3 linked regions of the Butyrivibrio fibrisolvens genome follow. The protein of the gene in region 1 interacts with the protein of each later gene in a pairwise test. Links are inferred from orthologs where the notes say so. Each region holds a gene or a part of one and is shown in the gene's direction. Other genes may lie near its edges.

Region 1 (3,165 bases):
TCTCACTACAGGGTACAGACAGTCAATGTATCCGGTAATACTTATTATAGCGATGAACAGATTCAGGATATGGTGATGAACGGTATGTTCTCTCATAACTCATTGTTTCTGGGATTCAAGTATCATGATAAGTCTATTACTGATATACCTTTTATAGAAAAGATAACAATAGATATAAAGTCTGCTGACACCATCGATATACATGTGTACGAAAAAGCGTTGGCAGGATGTATCAGTTATCTTGAAAGTTATATGTATTTTGACAGAGAAGGAATCATAGTTGAAAGCTCGTCTCAGCTTCTTGAAGGGGTTCCTGTTGTAAGAGGACTAAAATATGACAGCGTAGTTATCTTAAAACCTCTTCCTGTGGAAGATAATGAAGTTTTTGCAGAGATCCTTGATCTGACACAGTTACTGTCCAAATACAATCTACAGGCAGATCAGATGTATTTTGATTCTGTATATAATGTGTATCTTTATTTTGACAATATTGAAGTTGCTATGGGATCAAAGAAAAATATTGACGAAAAAGTGATACAATTACCTTATATCCTTCCTTCTTTGGAAGGGAAAAAGGGAACGCTTCATCTTGAAGACTATGATGAGAATACTGATTCAGTCAGATTTGAGGAAGCGACGTAGGTTGGAAAATGAAGTATTTTCTAGCTGTTAAATTACTGATAATATTAAAAAGATAGTTGCGAAATCCCCTAAAAAATCGTATGATATATAAATGGTAGGGTTTTAAAACTGGACGTGAAGGAGGAGTTGTTTTGCTGGAAATCAAGTCGAATGAGGCTGAAGCTGCGTGCAAAATCATCGTAGTCGGAGTTGGTGGTGCAGGCAACAATGCTGTTAATAGAATGGTTGACGAGAACGTTACCGGTGTCGAGTTTATCGGCATGAATACAGATAAGCAGGCTCTTCAATTATGTAAGGCACCAAAACTTCTGCAGATCGGAGAGAAGCTCACTAAAGGATTGGGAGCTGGTGCTAAACCTGAAGTTGGAGAGAAAGCTGCAGAAGAGAGCGTAGAGGATATCAACAGTGCTATTAAGGGCGCTGATATGGTATTCGTTACATGCGGAATGGGAGGCGGAACCGGAACAGGTGCTGCTCCTATAGTTGCTAAGGCAGCTAAAGATATGGGAATTCTTACGGTTGGTATTGTTACAAAGCCTTTCAGCTTTGAAGCACGTACCAGAATGCAGAATGCCCTTATGGGAATTGAAAATCTTAAGAATAACGTAGATACTCTTATTGTTATCCCGAATGATAAATTATTACAGATAGTAGACCGTCGTACATCTATGCCCGATGCTCTTAAGAAGGCTGACGAAGTCCTTCAGCAGGCTGTTCAGGGTATTACCGATCTTATCAATGTACCTGGTCTTATCAACCTTGACTTTGCTGACGTACAGACAGCTATGAAGGGCAAGGGTATCGCACATATCGGTATTGGTACAGGAACAGGCGATCACAAGGCTGCAGATGCTGTTAAGCTTGCTGTTGAAAGTCCTCTTCTTGATACTACTATTTCCGGTGCATCTGATGTTATCATCAATGTATCCGGTGATATCGGCCTTGCTGATGCATCTGATGCTGCAAGTTATGTTCAGGAACTTGCCGGTGAGAGAGCCAATATCATCTTTGGTGCTGTATATGATCAGTCTCAGTCTGATACATGCAACATCACAGTTATTGCTACAGGAATTGAAGATCGTGCTCAGGCTATGAATATATCCAAAGCCGCTCCTGCAGAGAATAGACAGGCTGCTAATCAGACACCTGTTCAGATGCAGGGTGCTGCGAATGTGACTCCCAGACCACAGGTTTCACAGCCATTTGTAAGACCAATGCAGCCTGCATCTATACCTCAGCCAAGGCCTTTTGTTAATCCTCAGGCTATGGCACCTCAGGTACAGCCTGCTGTACAGCAGCCTACACCTGTTGAGCCTTCGGTTGAAGCAGAGGCACCTACAACATCAAGAACTTTTTTCCGCAGTGATAGCAGTGTAAGGTCTACTGTAGAACCTAAGTCGCTTAAAATTCCTGAGTTTTTACAGAAGAAATAAATATCAGCGAATCAGTTAACAATTTAAACGCTTCAGGTGCCTGCATCTGAAGCGTTTTTCGGAATTAATATCATCAAAGGGAGGACACTGTTATGAAATGCCCGTTTTGCGGTAAAGACGAAACCAGAGTAATCGATTCCCGTCCGGCTGACGACAACACATCTATAAGACGTAGACGTATTTGTGACTCCTGTGGCAAGCGTTTTACAACTTATGAAAAGGTTGAAACGATTCCAATTATCATTATTAAAAAAGACAATAACAGAGAACCATATGACAGATCTAAGATAGAAGCAGGTATTCTGAGGGCTTGTCATAAAAGACCTGTCAGTGCGGAGCAGATCACAAAGCTTGTGGACAGCGTAGAAGCAGAGATCTTCAATATGGAGAAGCGTGAGATCAAAAGCCGTGAGATTGGTGAACTTGTTATGAACAAGATGAAAGATCTTGAGCCTGTAGCTTATGTCAGATTTGCATCTGTATATCGTGAGTTCAAGGATATCAACACATTCATGGATGAGCTTAAGGATGTAATGAACAAAGAGGCCCCCGGTAAGGCCTGATAAACCTTGAATACATCTGTATAGATAAGCTTTATTGGTATTACAATGGCAACAAGATTGAGTTTAGGATTAGCACTAATACTGTGATCAAAAGTATTAGTGAAGATATATGATTAAAAGGAGTGATATTATGAAAAAGAAAGTTTGGTCAGGTAACATGCTGCGAAGGGGAGTTGCAGCTGTTTGCACACTGACAATGGCAGCTGCTATGCTTGCAGGTTGCGCCAAGAAGGATGATGAGACAGGATCACAGAATGCTCAGGAATCACAGAATGCTCAGGAGGGCACGCAGGAGACCAGCAGCGTTGATTCTGATGAAGTGTTCACTGTAGGTATTCCTCAGGATCTTGACAGCCTTGATCCCCACATAGCACAGTCAGCAGGAACCAGAGAAGTACTGTTCAATATCTTTGAAGGCCTTGTTAAGCCTGATGAGAATGGTAATCTTAATCCTGCGATCGCATCAGGATATGATGTATCAGATGATGCAACAGAATATACATTTACAATCAGAGACAATGTCCTGT
Region 2 (3,160 bases), 1.7 Mb from region 1 along the record:
CACACAGATAATATCCAGTATCTGCCAGGTTATGAAGAAGGCAACTGGATGGTTCAGGACGTTAGCTCGATGCTTGTAAGTGAAGTTGCAGGCCTTAAAAAAGGAGATGTCGTAATAGATGTGTGCAGTGCTCCCGGAGGTAAAGCCTTGCATGCTGCAGCTAAGCTTGCAGCATTGGAAAAAAACGCTGAGCCCTGTGACGAAAAACCTCATGTCTATTCCCGGGATCTTACTGGCTTTAAGACAAGAATAATCGAGGAAAATGTTGATAGAATGGGGCTTTCTGATATCGTGACTGTTGAAGTTCATGATGCTTTGGAACATGATGAAGCTTTTGAAAATAAAGCTGACGTTCTGTACTGCGATCTGCCATGTTCAGGTCTTGGAATTATAGGAAGAAAGGCCGATATAAAGTATGGAGCATCCCAAAAGTCACTTAAATCGCTCTCTTGTTTACAGCAAAAGATCCTTGAAAATGTCTGGAATTATGTAAAACCGGGCGGAATCATGATGTATTCGACCTGTACTATCAACCCTTATGAGAATGAGAAGATGGTTGATTATATCTGTGAGAATCTGCCCTTTGAAAGAGTGGATATTACTATGTCTGTTCCTTCTGCGCTTAGAAATGAAGAAAGCCTTTCAAAAGGATACCTTCAGCTTCTGCCTGGAGTATACGATACAGACGGATTCTTTTTGGCTAAGCTTAGAAGAGTCTGAATACATGATCTGATATCCAGAACATAATAAGATTGTGATATGAATACAAGCGATTAGTTAAGAATATCAGCTTTAAAGTAATATAGAATAGAAGAGGTAAGTTAAGGATATCAGCTTTAAAGTAATATAGAATAATGGGATTAAAAGTAATATGAGCATTATCCCAAAATAGGAAAAAGTAATGAATGATAGTAATATAGACAACAACATAGATAACAAAATATCAGATACACTTCCTGATATAAAATCAATGCCTCTTCCAGAGCTTACACAAGCTATCATAAGCCTTGGCGAACCTAAGTTTCGTGCCAAGCAGCTTTATGAATGGATGCACAAAAAGATGGCAGGAAGCTATGATGAGATGACCAATATACCAAAGTCTCTCAAAGAAAAGCTTAAAGTTTCGTATTCCTATACATCGCTAAAAGTAGTAGATGTTCAGGAATCTAAGCTTGATGAGACCAAGAAATTTCTCTTCGGACTTTCTGATGGCAATGTCATCGAAAGCGTATTTATGAAGTATAAGTTTGGTTGTAGCGTATGTATATCATCTCAGGTTGGATGCCGTATGGGATGCAGATTCTGTGCTTCTACTATAGACGGCGTAGTAAGATCCTTGATGCCAGGAGAGATGCTGGATCAGATATATGCAATTTCCAGGATCACAGGACAGAAGATATCTCACGTAGTAGTAATGGGTTCAGGTGAGCCACTTGATAACTATGACAATCTACTGGTATTTATACGTATGCTTACAGGTGAAGATGGTATGAACATGAGTCAGAGGAATCTGACTGTGTCTACATGCGGCCTTGTTCCTAAGATCAGAGAGCTTGCAGGAGAACATTTTTCTATCAATCTTGCCCTGTCTTTACATGCTTCAAATCAGGAGAAGAGACAGAAACTTATGCCTATAGCCAATAAGTATGAGCTTTCTGATGTTATTGATGCCTGTCGCTATTATTTTAATGAAACCGGAAGACAGCTTACATTTGAGTATTCGCTTGTAGCCGGAGTTAATGATACTACGGAAGATGCCCAGAAACTGTCAGAACTTTTAAAAGGTCTTAATGCAATAGTAAACCTTATCCCTGTAAATCCTATCAAAGAGCGTGACTTTGCGGCTCCGACACGGGAGAATGCCCTTGCTTTCAAAAATAAACTTGAAAAAAGCGGAATAAATGTTACTATAAGAAGGGAAATGGGCAGGGATATTGACGGTGCATGCGGACAGCTTCGCAGAAGACACCTTAACGAAAATTGACCTGCTAATTTTAATCTCGGCTCAATTACGGCCGGATGGAGGAGTATCTTGATCAAATCGTTTTCCATAACTGACATTGGAAAAGAACGCGAGCTGAACCAGGATTATGTATTTGAATCCCAAGAGAGAATTGGAAATCTGTCCAATCTCTTTATTGTTGCCGATGGTATGGGAGGACATAATGCAGGAGATTATGCGTCACGTTTCAGTGTGAATAAAATAGTTGAAGGAATAGAAGGCTCTTTTGAACAGAGCCCTGTTAAGATTCTGAATCAGTCTATACAGAATGCTAATGCCAAGCTTCGCCGCGTTGCAGAAGAAGATATTAGTATGAAAGGTATGGGAACGACTCTTGTCGCAGCTACTATAATGGGACATTTTCTGCAGGTAGCCAATATCGGAGACAGCAGATTATATATCATAAATGGCGATAATATCAGACAGATTACCAGAGACCATTCTCTTGTTGAAGAGATGGTCAGAATGGGTGGTATCGACAGAGAAGCTGCGCGTAATCACATTGACAAGAATATAATAACCAGAGCTGTAGGAGCTACAGACAAACTGGATATCGACTTTTTCCAGGAAGAGATTAATGCTGGCGATATTATACTGATGTGTTCAGATGGTCTTACCAATATGCTGAGCGATGATGCAATCAGGGATATAGTCAACAGGCAGGGTGAGATAGAGGATAAGGCCCGAGTACTTGTAAATGCTGCCAATGAGAATGGTGGTAAAGACAACATTTCAGTTATCCTTATTGAAATCTCGGAGGAAGATAGATGATTAGAATCGGGATGATCATCGGCGACCGCTATGAAATTCAGGAAAAAATCGGAACTGGCGGAATGTCCGATGTATACAGAGCACTTGATCATAAATTAAATCGTCCTGTTGCAGTCAAGGTACTGAAGCAGGAATTTTCAGAGAACCAGAATTTTGTACAGAAGTTTCGTTCTGAAGCACAGGCAGCAGCTGGCCTGATGCATCCAAATATTGTCAATGTCTATGATGTAGGCAATGATAAGGGAGTCTACTACTTCGTAATGGAGCTTGTAGATGGAATAACTTTAAAGAAATATATTGAAAAGAAATCAAGACTTACAGTCAAGGAAGCTGTAAGTATAGGAATACAGGTCGCAATGGGACTCGATGCTGCTCATAAGAACAACA
Region 3 (3,131 bases), 3.2 Mb from region 1 along the record:
TACGTGCCATGCGAAGTCTGCGGAGGTAAGCGCTATAACAGAGAAACTCTGGAAGTCAGATATAAGGGCAAAAATATCTATGATGTACTTGATATGACTGTAGAAGAAGCTCTGGAGTTTTTTAAGAATGTACCTAAGATACATAAGAAGATACAGACTCTCTATGATGTAGGTCTTGGTTATGTCAAACTCGGTCAGCCATCTACAGAACTCTCAGGTGGTGAAGCTCAGCGTATAAAGCTTGCAACAGAGCTTTCAAGGACCAGTACAGGTAAGACTATCTACATTCTGGATGAGCCAACAACAGGTCTTCATTTTGCAGATGTAGCAAAGCTTGTAGATATACTTCAAAAGCTTGTGGAGCAGGGCAATTCTGTAGTAGTTATAGAACACAATCTTGATGTTATCAAAACTGCTGACTACATAATAGATCTGGGCCCTGAAGGCGGTGCCAAGGGAGGTACTATAGTAGCCAAGGGAACACCAGAACAGGTTGCCAAAGTTAAGGAGTCATATACAGGACATTATATTGCCAAGATGCTCAAATGAATGTAAGGGTTAATATTGAGCGCAGTTATTCCGATATACACAACGTAGAATAATATTCGTTTTTAAAGATTTTATTTTTGAAAACTGTATATCGGAAGCTGCGCATGGATGCGGGAGCACAGATGAAAAGGAACTTCAACGAAAGTAAAAGTTGTCAATGAAAATTTTTACTTTTAAGGCTAAGTCAAGGCCTGAAGTAGCTTAGATGTGCTACCGCTATATTTTTTTCAATTAGCCTGTTTTCAAAATGAGTCTGTTAGTTTATAATACTTTGTGAATTATACGCTTTATAGTTTAACAAAGATAACAACTCGCATAAGCGATAACAATAACAATAACAGACTTTAAGCAAATTGAAAGGACTTATCCATGCAGTATACAGATATCGGAATTGATTTAGGAACAGCAAGTATTCTTGTTTATATAAGAGGAAAGGGCGTAGTACTTAAGGAGCCCTCTGTTGTAGCATATGACAGAGATACAGACCAGATTCTTACATTTGGTGAAGATGCACGTCAGATGCTCGGCCGTACACCCGGCAACATCGTAGCAGTTCGTCCTCTTCGTCAGGGTGTTATCAGTGATTACCAGATCACAGAGCAGATGATGAAGCACTTCATAACTAAGGCTCTCGGACGTAGAATCTATCGTAAACCTCTTATCGCTGTATGCGTTCCTTCAGGTGTAACTGAAGTTGAGCGTAAGGCCGTAGAAGATGCTACACGTATGGCAGGTGCCAGAGACGTTCGCATCATCGAAGAGCCTATAGCAGCAGCTATCGGTGCAGGTATCGATATCATTAAGCCATGCGGCAATATGATCGTAGATATAGGTGGTGGTACAACAGATATCGCAGTTATCTCTCTTGGCGGTACAGTTGTATCTACATCAGTTAAGATCGCAGGCGATGACTTTGATGAAGCTATCGTCCGTTATATGAGAAAGAAGCACAATCTTCTCATCGGTGAAAGAACCGCAGAAGATATCAAAATCCGCGTAGGAAGTGCATATCCACGTCCTGAAGCAGATTATATGGATGTGCGTGGACGAAATCTTGTTACAGGTCTTCCTAAGACTGTCAAGATCAGTTCAGAAGAAACAGAAGAGGCATTGAGAGAACCTACAACACAGATAGTAGAAGCTATCCATGGTGTACTTGAGAAGACTCCTCCGGAACTTGCAGCAGATATTGCAGATCGTGGTATCGTGCTTACAGGTGGTGGATCACTTCTTAGAGGTCTTGAAGACCTTATCGCTGCTAAGACAGGCATCAACACCATGACAGCCGAGGATCCGATGACAGCTGTTGCTATCGGAACCGGTAAATATGTTGAGTTCCTCAGCGGTGCAGTAAAATAATCCGGTAAAGTACCGGGATAACTTTAACCAAGCCTCCTTCTGCAGTTTTTATAAGGGTATGGAGTTTGAAGGACTTAAAAGTCCTGATGATTCCAGACACAGGGTGCAGGCGCAAGGAGGCTTGTTATATGGTTAAAGGACTGTACACTGCATGGACAGCGATGGTCAATGAACAGCATCGCATGGACGTGGCTACAAACAATCTGGCTAATGCCAATACTAATGGTTACAAAAAAGAGGGTTCAACCCAGCAGACATTCGATTCTCAGCTGGCCCTCAAGATCAAGGATACATCTGAGCCCGGCTCTTATCCTAGGAGACTTGGTCGTATCGTTCCCGGTGTAAAGACCGGAGAGGACTATACAGACTGGTCTGAAGGACCTATGAAGTCCACAGGCAATACCTGGGATCTGGCAATTTCGGGCAAAGGCTTTTTCGCCATAGATTATACCAGTGCTCACAATAATATAGCGGGTCATACTCAAGGGCAGCAGACTGTCATGTATACAAGGGATGGAAGCTTTACATTAACAGCTGACGGCGCGCTTGTTACGCATGACGGAGACTTTGTTCTTGATACAGAAGGCCAGCATATAGAAGTCGATCCTACCAAGAAACATGCTGTCAATGTCAAAGGTCAGGTACTTGAATTCACCGGAGATGGTGCAGATGAGACAAGCGAAGTGGTCGCAACCATCGGACTTTTTGATTTTGAAGATTATGATGCTCTTTATAAATACGGTGAGAATCTGTATGAACCCACAGATGTTGCGGTTCGTATCGACAATGCAACCGGAAGTATCAATGCAGGATTTTTAGAGCAATCTAATGTCTCAGTAGTTGATGAAATGGTGTCGATAATAAATATACAAAGACATTATGAAGCAGCATCAACTATGATCCAGACAGCAAATGAAACACTCAAAACAGCAACTACCGACCTTGGAAGGTTGTAAACTGCAGCACAATGGGAATACGCATAAATAGTATTTCAGAAAAGAGGTAATTATGGTACGCAGCTTATGGTCAGCCGCAACAGGCATGAATGCTCAGCAGACAAATGTAGATACGATCGCCAATAACCTTGCGAACGTTAATACAACAGGATTTAAAGCTCAGCAGGCAGAGTTTAAGTCCCTTCTCTATCAGGATCTCAATTCTGTGACAACAACTGCCAATGGCGATCCAAAGCCTACGACTTCACAGGTTGGACTGGGTGTTAG

The links.
Region 2: the proteins of ftsZ (region 1) and rlmN interact in binary tests that used the Escherichia coli proteins (3 or more experiments, as listed by UniProt). The link is inferred for Butyrivibrio fibrisolvens from one-to-one orthologs.
Region 3: the proteins of ftsZ (region 1) and I7804_RS01320 interact in binary tests that used the Escherichia coli proteins (3 or more experiments, as listed by UniProt). The link is inferred for Butyrivibrio fibrisolvens from one-to-one orthologs.

The regions. Positions count from the first base shown.
Region 1 is NZ_CP065800.1:3,506,667-3,509,831, reverse strand. Bases 24-2,924 are described here. They hold ftsZ (cell division protein FtsZ), read left to right. Parts: upstream 24-773; coding sequence 774-2,075; downstream 2,076-2,924. Other genes in these bases: I7804_RS14620 (ABC transporter substrate-binding protein), read left to right, coding at 2,769-2,924; nrdR (transcriptional regulator NrdR), read left to right, coding at 2,168-2,638; I7804_RS14635 (cell division protein FtsQ/DivIB), read left to right, coding at 24-642. Outside these bases: more of I7804_RS14635, read left to right, coding at 1-23; more of I7804_RS14620, read left to right, coding at 2,925-3,165. UniProt on the Escherichia coli protein: Essential cell division protein that forms a contractile ring structure (Z ring) at the future cell division site. The regulation of the ring assembly controls the timing and the location of cell division.
Region 2 is NZ_CP065800.1:1,854,798-1,857,957, forward strand. Bases 47-2,942 are described here. They hold rlmN (23S rRNA (adenine(2503)-C(2))-methyltransferase RlmN), read left to right. Parts: upstream 47-901; coding sequence 902-1,984; downstream 1,985-2,942. Other genes in these bases: rsmB (16S rRNA (cytosine(967)-C(5))-methyltransferase RsmB), read left to right, coding at 47-720; I7804_RS07655 (Stp1/IreP family PP2C-type Ser/Thr phosphatase), read left to right, coding at 2,033-2,773; pknB (Stk1 family PASTA domain-containing Ser/Thr kinase), read left to right, coding at 2,770-2,942. Also shown: more of rsmB, read left to right, coding at 1-46; more of pknB, read left to right, coding at 2,943-3,160.
Region 3 is NZ_CP065800.1:327,933-331,063, reverse strand. Bases 47-2,913 are described here. They hold I7804_RS01320 (rod shape-determining protein), read left to right. Parts: upstream 47-918; coding sequence 919-1,908; downstream 1,909-2,913. Other genes in these bases: I7804_RS01315 (flagellar hook-basal body protein), read left to right, coding at 2,037-2,864; uvrA (excinuclease ABC subunit UvrA), read left to right, coding at 47-549. Outside these bases: more of uvrA, read left to right, coding at 1-46; I7804_RS01310 (flagellar hook-basal body protein), read left to right, coding at 2,917-3,131. UniProt on the Escherichia coli protein: Forms membrane-associated dynamic filaments that are essential for cell shape determination. Acts by regulating cell wall synthesis and cell elongation, and thus cell shape.